One region of the Paenibacillus sp. FSL L8-0340 genome, then DNA from elsewhere that is predicted to be linked to it. Evidence: predicted binding sites of a transcription regulator. Region 1 holds the regulator's gene; each other region holds the start of a gene.
What was found. The regulator LexA, encoded in region 1, represses DNA repair genes until DNA is damaged. The targets are predictions, from matches to a motif close to CGAACATATGTTCG.
Positions count from the first base shown of each region.

Region 2: NST07_RS01125 (putative DNA modification/repair radical SAM protein) is a predicted target of LexA. The motif match lies at 1,966-1,979, and genes of this name have one in related genera.
Region 3: NST07_RS26050 (YolD-like family protein) is a predicted target of LexA. The motif match lies at 2,194-2,207, and genes of this name have one in related genera.

Region 1 covers NZ_CP151967.1:4,237,604-4,242,300, reverse strand. Annotated here, with positions in the region: gene NST07_RS18990 (TetR/AcrR family transcriptional regulator) at 1-22, shown strand, start outside; gene NST07_RS18985 (multidrug efflux SMR transporter) at 23-400, shown strand; gene NST07_RS18980 (L,D-transpeptidase) at 816-1,154, opposite strand; gene lexA (transcriptional repressor LexA) at 1,330-1,956, opposite strand; gene NST07_RS18970 (LysM peptidoglycan-binding domain-containing protein) at 2,250-2,663, shown strand; gene NST07_RS18965 (DUF896 domain-containing protein) at 2,774-2,983, shown strand; gene NST07_RS18960 (hypothetical protein) at 3,034-3,561, shown strand; gene NST07_RS18955 (HAD family hydrolase) at 3,597-4,382, shown strand; gene NST07_RS18950 (FixH family protein) at 4,621-4,697, shown strand, end outside.
Region 2 covers NZ_CP151967.1:222,620-227,316, reverse strand. Annotated here, with positions in the region: gene NST07_RS01145 (glycoside hydrolase family 3 C-terminal domain-containing protein) at 1-357, opposite strand, end outside; gene NST07_RS01140 (hypothetical protein) at 562-753, opposite strand; gene NST07_RS01135 (hypothetical protein) at 941-1,351, opposite strand; gene NST07_RS01130 (LytTR family DNA-binding domain-containing protein) at 1,344-1,793, opposite strand; gene NST07_RS01125 (putative DNA modification/repair radical SAM protein) at 2,023-3,333, shown strand; gene NST07_RS01120 (TIGR03915 family putative DNA repair protein) at 3,333-4,220, shown strand; partial or broken gene NST07_RS01115 (glucuronyl hydrolase) at 4,383-4,697, opposite strand, start outside.
Region 3 covers NZ_CP151967.1:5,671,568-5,676,264, reverse strand. Annotated here, with positions in the region: gene NST07_RS26070 (glycosyl hydrolase) at 1-406, shown strand, start outside; gene NST07_RS26065 (PH domain-containing protein) at 424-918, opposite strand; gene NST07_RS26060 (hypothetical protein) at 1,113-1,757, shown strand; gene NST07_RS26055 (hypothetical protein) at 1,848-2,075, opposite strand; gene NST07_RS26050 (YolD-like family protein) at 2,258-2,599, shown strand; gene NST07_RS26045 (hypothetical protein) at 3,220-4,026, opposite strand; gene NST07_RS26040 (ATP-binding cassette domain-containing protein) at 4,023-4,697, opposite strand, start outside.

The DNA of each region.
Region 1 (4,697 bases):
CGGAGTAAAGGAGGAGAAGTAAGTGCCGTATCTGTTTTTGGCGATATCCATTGCCAGCGAACTTGTAGGAACTTCGATGCTCAAAGCATCGCAAGGATTCACCAAAATTATTCCTGTAATCGTAATGCTGATTAGTTTTATTTGCTCGTTCTTCTTTTTGTCGTTATCACTGAAGACTATTCCATTAAATACGGCCTATGCAATTTGGTCTGGAATCGGGGCGGTAGCTACAGTTCTTATCTCGGTACTGATCTGGAAAGAAAAAATAAATACAGGCAGCGTAATAGGAATAACCTTAATCGTCATTGGTGTGATTGTGCTGAATTTGCTGGGTCCCGGACATGGTTCCTCTGATGAGGCTGCCGAAACACAACAAACCAGCCTTTCCGATAGAGCCTAAGCTGAAGCTGAAGAAATAAAGATCATATACAATTTGTTCCAAACAATAGTATAGTGACGAAATAACAGTACCCTGCCAGAATGGTGGGGTATTTTCATATTCAAGAATACAGGGGAGTGAGTGAAAGTTGTTTGTGCATAGAGGAAATTTATTCCTTAATGGAATTGGCGTGTTTAGCGTATTGATGTGGCTCATATCGGTTGTAGCTTGTATTTACGCATTCGTACTGTTGGTTAAACTTGCCCGGAGAGGAATAATAGCTTTGGATTTGTACATATATGCTAAAAATCGTGAAATACGCGACCGGTATGAATCGGCAGACAGGAAGGACCCATATTAAGCACAATGAAAAACACCCTCGATCATTTTTTTGTGATCCTTAGGGTGTTTTTGCTTTTGTCTGATCACCATGCTGTTAATCCCTTATTGTAACCCGTGTTCCAATAGGCACGATTGCTGCAAGGGCCAGCACATCCTCATTGTACATGCGGATACAGCCATGGGAGACCATATGTCCGATGGAGGAAGGGTCATTCGTTCCATGAATGCCGTAATGTGGTTTGGATAGACCCATCCAGAATGCACCGAAGGGTCCGCCAGGCTTAGGCTGTTTGTTAATGATAGTGTATTCTCCCGCCGGTGTAACGGTAAGCATGGTGCCAATACCGACAGGGAACCCTCTGGTAACGATGTTATTGTCAAGCAAATAAAGCATGCGCTGCGACAAATCAACAATAATCCGATAATTAGGCATAGATTCAGCACTCCTTTGCTATCAGAATATGTGCGGAGTGCTGTTGCTGTTCGAAGGAATTGTTATATGGGATAAACAGAACAAATGTTCGTGATGAGTAAAATGACCATTTGAAAAGGGGAAAGGGCTGCTTCACTTTTTCAAGTGAAGCAGCCCTTAAATATGAACAAAAATATTAATGGATATCGCGGAAGAGACCGATAACTCGTCCCAAAATCGTAACGCGGTTAAGACGGAGGGGTTCATAAGCCGGATTCTCCGGCTGTAGACGAATGTGGTCACGTTCTTTGTAGAATGTCTTGACTGTAGCTTCGTCTTCTTCGGTCATGGCAACGACGATATCGCCGTTGTCAGCAGTCTGCTGCTGGCGGACGATTACATAGTCACCATTCATAATACCTGCTTCCACCATGCTGTCACCGAGAACGGAGAGCATAAATACCTTGTTATCTCCCACATAGTGGGAAGGTAGTGGGAAGTAATCTTCGATATTCTCCGTTGCGGTAATCGGCACCCCGGCGGTGACCTTACCTACGACAGGAATACGGGTAACCGTCTGTACGAATTGATGTACATTCTCGGAATCTTCCTGGCCGAGCAGCTCAATTGCACGCGGTTTCGTAGGGTCGCGGCGGATAAGGCCTTTCTTCTCAAGCCGGTCCAGATGGCCGTGCACTGTGGAGCTTGAGGCCAAGCCTACAGCTTCACCGATTTCCCGGACGGACGGAGGATAACCCTTGCTACGGACTTCGTTACGTATAAATTCCAGGATCGCCAGCTGACGACTCGAAATCTTTGACATCGGAATCAACCCCATATAGTATGTTTGGGAAAATTATAACATAGAACTTCCGTTCGTACAAACATAAGTTCTAACAATCTGAGATTAATAGTGGAAATAGTAGCCTTTTACCATATTAGTATCCAATAACGGTTTGAAAATGGCGGGAAAAGGCAATGCCGGTGCTGAAAACTGACACATTTATGGATACGGAAAAAAAGCGAACAATTGTTCTAAAAAATCTATTGATCAAAACACATGTTCGTGTTATATTATTTTCGAAAGTAAGAACAAGTGTTTGGAGGACGATGACAATGTTAAAATACAGTACATACCGCAGCATCTACGAAGAGGCCGGTGAAGTTAATTCAACTAGAGGACATTCTGCTTCTAATCATATGAATGAAATGAAACAATCCGCCGCCGCTTTATTTTCGGAGATCATAGGACTATGCCGGAAAGAGTATCTGGTGAAGCTAATGCTGGTCTTTATGCTTGTTGTATCGGGATTTACAGTTGTTGGTAATGTTTTTGCGAGTTCAGCATCATTAGTGAAGCAGGAAAAGCGGGTAGTAGTTGAACGCGGAGACACGCTCTGGAGTATCGCCCTTAAGAACAAACCAGCGGGAATGAAGACGGTCGTATATATAGAAGGAATTAAAAAAACAAGCGGTTTGAAGAACGGGAACATTCAGGCCGGAGATATACTGACATTGCCTGTGTATTAACTTCATCATAAGCAGTATAGACTGACGTAAAGAGCTTTCAGGGGGTAGACCTTGACAAGCTCTTTTTCTCATGGCAAAGTTAGAATGAATTTATAGGGGAGGGGAAAGCATTGAATATTGACGAATTGGTCGCACGCATCAATGAACTGGCACGCAAACAGAAGAATGGCGGCCTGAGTGAAGAGGAATTGGCTGAACGGGCCAAGCTCCGCGAGATTTATCTGGGCAACATCCGCAGCAACTTCCGGGCCCAGCTCGACACTATTGAAATCGTGGATAATGATGAGCATGAACAAGGCAACAAGGGACTCAAACATTAGTCCAGTGTGTCTTTTTCATAGATATTACAGGATGACTAGGGGGAACTGACATGGCCCGTTCTTGGGAAAGAATGGTTCAACGCAACACACAGCAGATCAACAAGCAAAGAAAGAAGCAGGGCAAGGATTCCATTTATGCTTCTTCGTCAAAATCAGCTGCGAAAAATAGTGATATCTTTAAGGGCCGCAACATTGCATTTCCTGTTGTTCTAATGCTGCTTGGAATTATGTTCTGGGTGGTAGGCTCGATCGACGAGGCCAGAGGCAGTGGCATCCTTGCCAATTGGCTGGGCGTCGTTCTTTACTTTGCGCTGGCGGCACTTCTATTCTTCCGGCGTCCGTATCTGAAGGTTGAGCGCAACAGAGTGTCTACGATTAAGTATAACCGTGAACGCTGGCTGCAAGCTGGAGATATTGAGAAGATCACTTTGTCCCGTGGAGTGGTCGTGCTTAAATATAAGGGCAAGCGCAAACAGTGGATTTTCTCCAAGCTGATTAACCGCTATAACACTGAGGCCATGGGTGTACGCCTGGAGGAGTTCGGCAAAGCCAATAACATCGAAGTAGTACACGAGTAGGAAGATATAACAGCGTAGGGAGAGGGAGAAATCTAATGCCAATTACCGCCGTACTATTTGATCTTGACGATACATTGCTCTGGGATGAACGGAGTGTTGAAGAAGCCTTCCGCAATGCATGTGAAGCTGCAGGTGACTCCATTGATCCTAAAGAGCTTGAAGTTGCTGTTCGCAGGGAAGCCAGGAATCTTTATGAAACTTATGAGACGTTCCCTTTTACAAAGATGATCGGGATTAATCCTTATGAAGCACTTTGGTCCAATTTCTCAGCTGGAGAACAGCCGGAGTTCCGTAAGCTCCAACAGTTGGCTCCTGTATACCGTAAAGAATCGTGGCGGCGTGGTCTGGCCTCCCTCGGTGTCGAAGATGAGGTGCTTGCCGAAACGCTGGCAGACAGGTTTGCTGCCGAGCGCCGTAGCCTGCCGTACATGTATGAAGAGACGTTACAGGTGCTTGATGCACTACGTGGTAAGGTGAAACTACTGCTGCTTACGAATGGTTGCCCGTCACTGCAGCAGGAGAAGCTCGACGGAGTGCCTGAGCTTATCCCCTATTTTGATCATGTAGTTATCTCAGGCAGCTTTGGCAAAGGAAAACCGGACAAGGATATCTTCCTGCATGCTCTTTCGCTGCTGGATATAACCCCTGAACAAGGGATCATGGTCGGCGACAAACTCACGACGGATATTAAGGGCGGCTTGGCCGCTGGTCTGACTACTGTCTGGATCAACCGTACCGGCAAATTACCAAATCCTGAGATTCAGCCGGATTATAGAATCGGCCATCTCTCTGAGCTCCTCCCCCTGGTACAATCGCTATAGTGTAACCTTTGAGAAGCCGGTATCCCTAATGGGATGCTGGCTTTTTTGCGCTCAAACAAAGAGGTTGGCCAATTATAATAGGGAGATAATCCATCTGTATATGACTAACTTCACGAAAAAGGCGTGAAAGTTTAAGCAATCTTCTAAAATTGCGAATATGTTGTGTATAATAGTAAAAGAATGCAACCACAAGCTGGAAATATCATTATAAATTCTACCTTGGTCGGGAGGACTCCGGATGATAAAACCCAAGAAGCTGATTACTCTTTTTACGATTGTGACGATGTCAATGATTGTAAGCTGTTCAGGTAATAG
Region 2 (4,697 bases), 3.4 Mb from region 1:
AGGCATCTCCTTCTGGTGCCACGGCTCTGCAGCCCAGCCCCCGCCGCCATTATCAAACGGGTTGCTCTCAATCCACGTTTCATATACAGCTGCCAATGGCTGGTTAATGGAAATGTTCTGTTTATTCCGGAGACCATCCAGCAGGTTGGTTGTATGTGAAACATGGACACTGCCGCCCGAACCGGTTCCGCTGCGATAATAATTCACCTGGGTTCTGCCAAAAATGGCAACGTTGTCGCTTGCCTGAAGCGGAAGAACTTGCCCTTCATTCTTTAACAGCACTGCACCTTCTGCGGCGGCGACTCTGCTGAATTCAGCAAACCCTTCTAATGGAACTCCAAAACTTTGTGTGCTCAATGTATTCTCTCCCTATTGTCATCTCTATACTAATTTCAACAACTTAATATTAATATACAAGCTCAGCTTCTATAAAAGCAAAGTTTCATCATTTAATATTGTGAATATTCGGCTTGTTCATCCACCAGACATTCCTAAACACCCGCTCCAGGAGCGGGTGTTTAGGAAAAGCACCAAGGGACAAGGTCCCCGGCGGCCTGATTTTTATTTTTTACGCCGTTGTTTCGTCATCCGGTTATACATCACAAACGCAGCTATAATCGCGCCGATCATGCCGACGCTGGTCGCCGAATCATTGTCCATGCCAAACAGAAGGCACAGGTTCGTAACCACACTTCTCGTAAGCAGCGCAACCAATATCAGCATCAACGGACGCCAAATGTTATATCCTCTCATCCCTGCAACACCCCTGACCTAATTTTCACAAATCGGCAAACCCACTCAGCCTAAACCATCAATCTAATCTACTATTAGATGCTATTATAGCATAAGTAGGAATGCGCATACATTTTGGCTAGGGTTGCAGAGCCAGGAGTAACTGATTCCTTGGGAATAACACTTTTAGCCCCCGCTCCGCTGCAGCCTATTTCAGTATCTTGTTCAGCTCTTCCACTCTTTTTCGGCTGTCTATTCTAGCGTAGAAATAAAAAGCTATGGTGTGCATTACAACCGACAATAACAGCATTCCGGGCCACCAGGGCAGAATAACGTGAAACATATCTTGTGAAAATAACCAGACAATCAGCATTCCGCCCGCTATCGTAATAATGGAGGAAATCAGAATATTCCAGAACGGCTTTAAGGTGAAATGATTCCATAGGGCATCGTACATTATTCCAAATAATACGGCCGATATTGCAGCAATCCCCGCAACATGCCACAGGTATACCATACTGATCGGTTGGTCCCTATAAAACACCGTTAACAGTAACGTTACCCATAAGGATGTCACCGTAAATACTTGAAAAAAAGAATGCTTGAACTGGCTAATCATGATATCTCCCCCTGAATTGTTTAATGTAATAGCGGCTGACAAAGTAACTGGAATGATCCGTGAGCACCACTTGAATCCTTGCGTTGCCAGTGGATGAAAACTCTTTAATATAGCCCGTATTGATAATGGTTTGATTATTGATTTTCATAAAAAGGGCTGAATCCAGACTTTCATCGACATATTTCAACCGTTTATTGAGCAAATACCTTTCTCCGGTAATTACACGTACGCTGCACATGCGGTCTTCCGCTTCAATTACAGCAACCGTACTCCACCCGATTTGAACATGGCGGTCATTTTTCGCGTTAATCACTACAAGCTTTTTCTCTGCAGTATGAATAGCCTCTTTAATATTCCCCCAATGTTCCTTTTCCGCAGGATGGGTACTTACTTTGGCGACACCCCGGTCTAATGCTGAATCGGCTTCAAATATAACGTTCAATGCTGCATCCTCCTTTCACAACTAATCTTATAAGCAAAACCTTGCTAAAACTATAGTATTGCGTTTTCTTGCAAAATCCTGCGTCTTTGTTGCACGGCGCTGCGACGCATATGCGCTGACACGAAAGGACACCCTTATATGTGTATTTTTATGTATTTGTTTGATTTTGACAAGAACACTTGTTCGGGTTATACTTTTCCCAAGTGAGGGGGATATGAACGTGGATATCATGGATAAACTCGAAATTTTAACCGCTTCGGCCAAATATGATGTGGCCTGTACCTCAAGCGGATCGGACCGCAAAAGTCAGGCCGGAGGTATGGGCAATGCCGTCAGTATGGGCATCTGCCACAGCTTTGCGGCAGACGGCCGCTGCATTTCACTGTTGAAGGTGCTCATGACGAACAGCTGTGTTTATGATTGCGCCTATTGTATCAACCGCAAATCGAACCAGACACGCCGGGCTGCATTTACACCGGAGGAAATCGCAGACCTCACCATGCAGTTCTACCGCCGCAATTACATAGAAGGCCTGTTTCTCAGCTCCGGCATTATGCGTAACCCCGATTATACAACCGAGCAGCTGATTGCCGCTCTGGAGCTGCTGCGGAATGTCCATCACTTCGGGGGCTATATCCATGTGAAGGCGATTCCCGGTGCAGATGATATATTGCTGTCCAGACTCGGCCTGCTCGCCGACCGCATGAGCGTTAACATCGAACTGCCCTCTAAGGAGAGTCTTGGCCGGCTTGCACCAGATAAGAGCAAACAGTCCATTCTGAAACCGATGGCCCTTATTAAAGAGAAGATAAATGAGAATTCTTCAGACATTGTCAAATACAACCATGCTCCCCGCTTCGCACCGGCCGGGCAGAGTACACAAATGATCGTTGGCGCAACACCGGACACCGATTACCAGATTCTTAACCTCACGGAAGGGTTGTACCGGAAGTATGGGCTAAAGCGTATCTTTTACTCTGCCTACACCCCCGTGGTAGAGCATTCGCTGCTGCCTTCCCTGGACACCAAACCGCCGCTCCTGCGGGAACACCGGCTCTATCAGGCTGACTGGCTGCTGCGCTTCTATGGCTTTCAGGCCAAGGAGCTGCTGGATGAAGCAGCGCCCAATTTCAATCCGCTGCTTGATCCCAAATGCAGCTGGGCCATCAATCACCGCGAGCAGTTCCCGGTCGAAATCAACCGCGTGCCGTACGAAACGCTGTTGCGTGTACCGGGCATCGGCGTAAGGAGTGCTCAGCGGATTGTAAAAGCCCGGCGGGCGGGGACATTGGATTTTTACGCGCTGAAGAAGCTCGGTGTCGTGCTGAAGCGCGCTCAATTTTTCATTACCTGTAAGGGAAAAATGCTGGAGGGGTTAAAAGTCGGCGAGCATACCCTGCTTCGTTCACTCATGTCCGGCCAAGAGCTGTCCCCGTTTCTACAGCCGCAGTACGAGCAGCTTTCCCTGTTCGATGACACGTATTTGGCAGCCTTGCCTGCAGCGGGAGCGGCAGAACTGAGGAAAGGAGAATCCTCCTGATGTTCAAGACGGCCGCTCTGGCCTATACCTATGACGGCAGCTTTGAGGGCCTGCTATGCTGCGTGTTCGAGAGCTACCAATGGAAAGAAACTCCGCTCACCATACATTCGGAGGGTGAAGGGCAAGGCATGCTGCTGGAATCCAAATGGATTGAGACCGACAACGCCAAAGCAGGCCGGGTGCTGCGCTCCATACCTCTGCGCATCTGTCCTGAGGCCGAAGAGCTTGTCCGTTTAGGATTCTGGACATGTACGCCAGACAAGGAACTGCTGCTGCTGAACTTTCTGTATCTCGGCTTCACGCATGGCCGCAAAGTTATGGACATGCTTGCCGATGATACCGTGAACGCCTTGCAGAAGGCGGTACAGCATCTGCGGCGGGAAGGGCATCTCTTTCTCGGCTTTGTGCGGTTTTCCGTTTACGGTCCGGTCATGGCAGCGGTGATTGAACCCCGCAACTACGTGCTCCCTGTCATTCAGGAGCATTTCTGCGACCGGTTTCAGGGCGAAAGCTTCATGATCTATGACAAGACCCATAGCATGGCACTGATCCATCAGCCCGGGCAAGAGGCCATTATTCCACTGCAGGAATGGATACCCCCGGAGCCGGATGCGGCTGAGGAGGCCTATCGCCGCCTATGGAAGAAGTTCTATACTGCCATCGGTATTCAGGAGCGCCGCAACGACCGGCTGCGTTCCTCCCTGATGCCCAAACGCTACTGGAAGCAACTTCCGGAAATGGACGGGGGCACTGCGGCGGTACCGGCGCTCACAGCTAAACAGGCGCAAACTGCACGACTGAAGAGCAAGGAGCGGCGTGAATTGCACCAAGTAGAAACAACTGCGTCGCCCTTACAAGGACGAGATTCGTTTCAGCGAGAACGATAAGGACAATTTACAGTACACATTTTCTGATCACACGCATAGAAAGGCGTTTCGCCAGCAGGTAGTTTTTTCAGTGGAGGCTTCTGCTCTAAAAACACAAAGAGCACCCATCCAGGTGCTCTTGCTTATGCTTCTCCAGCTTGAAAGAGCAAGCTTGCTTCCGGCCTACCGCTCGTACCAGTATCCCGGAATGCCCCGCTCCAGCCGCATCAATGCTTCAAGATAGTAATAATCGCCCCAGATGGTGTAGTCATCCGGGGACTCGCCACCTCTGACGGAGTACGAACCATGCTTCAGCAGACCTTCCGCTTCCTCGGCACCCCGAGTGGAATAATGCTCTGCCAGTGACTTCACTGATGCTTCCGCAGCGTCCAGGAAAAACTGGCGCTCCGGATCGCCCGCATCCATCTGTCCGGCTATCTCCAGCAGGCCGCAGGCGGCGATGGCAGAGGCGGAGCTGTCCCGTTTCGTATCCGGCCC
Region 3 (4,697 bases), 1.4 Mb from region 1:
GTATTACAATAATACGTCACTTAGCGGTACTCCGGCGCTGGTCCGCACCGATCCCAATATTAATTTCATCTGGAAGCAGGGTGCTCCCGATCCGGCGGTTCCGGCCAATTTATTCTCAGTGCGCTGGAGCGGCAGGCTAAAGGCGGATTACAGCGAGGGTTATACGATTTACACTTCCTCGGACGACGGCATCCGGGTGTGGATTGACGGCGTGCTGGTGATTGACAGCTGGATGAAGCAGAGCGGGCAGGAGCGCAAGGGCAGCATCGGCCTGATTGCCGGCAAGCTGTATGAGCTGAAGGTGGAGTATTATGAGAACCAGGGCGATGCGAAGGCGGTGTTGATGTGGGAAAGCTCCAGCCAGCCTAAAGATGTTATTCCGGCCGGAGCGTTGTATCTTCCGTAACGGGCTGCTGTGAAAACTTAGATTTGCTCGCGGTAGCTGATGTTGTTGGCAATTTTCTCGTTGCGGACAGCGCCTCGCAGTACATCCTTCACAGACTGCACCTTGCGGATTTTCCGGAACAAAAGCTGTGGTGATGAAGGGTCATCGGAGAATACAGTAAGCGTTCCGATTCCAAGCAGACGTTCCGGAATGGACTGGGCTACTGAGAAATCATTTACCCGCAGCAGTTCAACTTCTTCGAGATCCTTGCCGATAAGTCCGGTCTTGACCATAATCCGCTGACTGGTGATCGTGTAAGTAGTTGTGTTAAGGCGTATAAGGCCTTTGAAGCGGTCGGAAATGCCGGCGGGTTTGCCCTCCCACAGCTTGACTTCCGGACCTGAGCCGGACATTCCTTTAGCTGACGTTTGGTGCGGTGCCGCTGGAACCGTTCCATCGACAGGTGCTCCGCATTTTCCGCAAAATTTGGCGCCATGCTTGTTTTCCGCGCCGCAGGCTGTGCAATAAGCCATAAGGGATCTTCCTCTCTTATTCCGGATGAAATGATTATAGTATACCATTAGATTTCCGGTCACGGCCGGAGATCTTTTACCCACCATGAATACGCTTAATTTTAGGAAAATGATTCATTCGGGCGCATTTTACAATATTTTCATTTGCACTTTGCAAAAGTCGCTATTATTCTGTTAAGTGGAGGGATTCAAAAATGAGAAAAGCTTTACTGACAGGATTACTTATGGTGGTGGTTATCCTCAGCGCCTGCAGCAATAATAGTTCAGCCCCTGCATCAGAAGAAGAAGCGCAGGAGACCGTACAAAACTTCTACGATAAGATGTCACAATTCGATGAAAAGGGCAAGTCTTCCCTGGATAATTTCAACACTACTTTAACCTCTTATTCGACAGGAAAAGCTTCGGACAAGGAGCTGGAGAAAGCGGTCGATCAATTCCAGGATACGACATCGGAAATTGCCGATGAGGTGGGGGATGTGAAAATTTCCAAAAGCCTGCCTAAAGAGGTCCAAACGCTGCTGAATGAATCAATAATCGCTTTTAAAAGTGCGTACTCCATTAAAGAGCAAGCCTCGAAAAGCGCCGTTTCTCCCGACGTTACGGCCGATGAGTTCAATGCAATGAACCAGCAGGCGGATGTGGCGATGCTGTATGGCATTTCCAAGCTGAACGAAGCAAGGGCTGCTGTAGGGCTGATCGAGGACGAGATCGGTACAGAAGCTGCGGGGACTGCGGATGCGGAGTCTGGTACAGCAGAGGGCAGTACGGACGTAAAGCTGGCTCCGACGACAGAGAATAGCACAAATTCCGGGACATCCACCGTTACCGGCGGCAAATAAGGAATACCCACAATTAAAGTTGAGGTCCATCCTTACACAGAATGGTAAAAGGCGCTTCACAGCTGCAGGCTGTGTGCGCCTTTTTGTTCGTTATTTGGAACGGAGCAACCGGTTTTTCCATTTACCGAAGCGGGATTGACTAAACGAAATTCCCTTGTGGTTTATGTAGGCAAGCATTAACGTTACGAGCATGAGGCCAAGGGACATTCCAACCGATATTCCTTTGGTCCAATCTGACAGTGTATTGCTGTTAGCAACAGGAATCATCACTAGTAATAAAGAAGAGATGATAAGAAGCCAAGAAGCATCCTTTTTCAAATGAAGTTCTCCTTTCCATTCATAATATATAATATTATACACCTATTTTCTGGAAAACAGGCAATTCCCTCTGTCATTTATTTCTGGTTGATTAAAAAGCGGGACTCCGGATATAATACAAACATACGTTCGTGTTATACGGAACATAAGTTTAGTATTAACTATCGGGAAGGGGAATGGCAATGACACTCGGCAAGAAGCTGAAAGGCAATGGCCTATGGGAGAGCAGCCGGATGATGCTGCCGGAGCATAAGAGCCGGATTAAAAGAGATGAACGGGAAACGTTGCGCACGATTAAGCCGATTCTGGATGAACAGAAGCTGGAAGAGATCGAGTGTACGCTGGCTCTGTCGCTGCGGGCGCATGTCCGTGTGACGGTTGTGCTGTTTGATCCTTTTGAGCGCAAGCTGCTGAGCGGCTTTGTGACCTCCATTCACACCCACTCGCGCGAATTCAAGCTGCAGTGGGCGGAGGAATGGAAATGGGTCAACGTGGACGATATTTTGGAGGTTTACATTGTTTGATGCTCCGTTGCCGGAAAGCATGCGGATTATATTTTTTTGTACAAACGTAATTCCCACAATGAGCGAAAGTATACCGGCGTACTGAGCGTATACGAATAAATTGAATAAGGTCCCGGAGAAAAATAAGGCAAGCAGCAGCATGTACATGATTATTTTACTGAAATAGTATTTGTTCTTATAGGCTACAGTGGCGTAAATATAGGCCTCTTGCTTGTGAAATCTGCTGCTTGACAGAATAAACAGAGGTATTAGGGAGGCCAGCCGTAATCCTATCGCATGCAAGCTGTCTGAGGACGGGAAATACTGGGCAGCAAGCAGAGGGAGCACCAGCAGCATTAGCTTTTCAGATCCCCTGAAGGCAATCCTCAGCTCGTAAGGGATGATGCTGATGAATTGGGCCTTAAAAGGTGCTGGAGCCGGGGCCGTATAGGCTGGATTCACCGGTACTAGAGATTTCGCCAGTTTCCGGGCTGAGCTGCGTTTGGCTTTTGCCGGTTTGACCCGGGGACGGGAGGTTCCGAAGATCCTTTCATAGCTTGTTAAGGCAACGAGCAGATGCATAAATATAAACGCAACCAGCACAATAACGAGCCTGCTGATTACAAATTTGAACTCCCAAGTCATGGTGTAATCTGAAAAGTGTTGTTATAATCGCCGATCGTCTCAAAAAAGGAAACGGAAGGATCATTTGGACGGGTCAGCGCAAAGTACTGCCTGAACTGGCTGAATACATTCTTAACGATAAACTGCAGACCGGTAACATCGAAGTACGGGTTGATCTCTGTTTTGTTCGCACCGGTGAAGACTATAGAGAGATAGGCGTAGGACAGGATAAACAACAGCAGATTGCCGAGATTTCTGCGCAGCGGGGGGAGTAGCTCCATGCAAACCGTCACGCTGGATAATACATAGATAAAGGGTAAAATCAGCAGTACAAAAGGCATTAAATAGGAAAGAGGCTCAATCGCATAGCTTTCCCCCCTGCTGAGCTGCATGATCAGAGCCATGACTTCAACGGCCAGAGCAACCAGCGCAAGGTAGAGGAAGTTCGCCAAACGTTTAGATTCCGCATATTGATGCACATTTAGGGGAGAGGTAGTATAGTACATCTCCAGTTGCAGCGTAACATCTCTTCCGATGGAGTTTCGGATCAGGAAGATGCCCCCAAAAAGCAGCAGACAGTTAAAAAACAACACCACCAGCAGACCCATCCATACGGAGTTATAGGTCCCTCTGTAGTGCCCGTCAAGGAGACTGTTTTTAATAACGGTGGTTTGGCTGCCGGTAGTATCACTTGCCGGAAAGTAATAATAAGTACAACACGCAAACACGACGATTGTCCACAGAAAGCTTGCTCTTCTTATGCGTTCCTTCACCAGGACGAGAGATATAGACAGAAGATTTAAGGCGGAGGCGGTTCTTGTCATGCTGGTGATTCCCCTTTGATCTTATCCTGGTGGATGAGATAGAGGTAGACATCCTCAAGGGTGGGATAGACCGGCTCGGCCCAGGCGTTTGGCGGTGTTGACGAAAGGACACGGACCTCAATTCCGTCGTTTGATCTATTGCTGCTGCATATGTATTTGTCTTGAAGGGTAGCAAGCCCGCTGTAATCCACGTTCATCTTCCATACCAGGCCTTCTACAAGTTCTGTTAATTGGTTCACGGCTCCAGCCGCCAGAATTCTGCCTTGCTTCATGATAATAATGCTTCCAGCCAGTGCTTCAATATCGGACACAATATGGGTGGAGTAGATCACGGTTGCTTCTTGCGCGGCCTTGGTAATGAGATTCTTCAAATTCACCCGTTCGTCGGGATCGAGTCCCACCGAGGGTTCATCCAGCAGCAGGAACTTGGGATTGTTAAGCAAAGCCTGGGCAATGCCGATCCGCTGCCTCATCCCGCCGGAGTAGCTGGCGATATGCTGGTCACCGACCTCATTTAAGTTAAGCGCACTTAACAGTTCTTGTATTCTGCCCGCTGCATGCCTCTTGGATAATCCTTTTAGAGCGGCAACATACATCAGAAACTCTCGGCCTGACAAGGCCGGGAACAGTCCAAAGGTTTGCGGTAAATAGCCGATCTTGCTTTTATACTC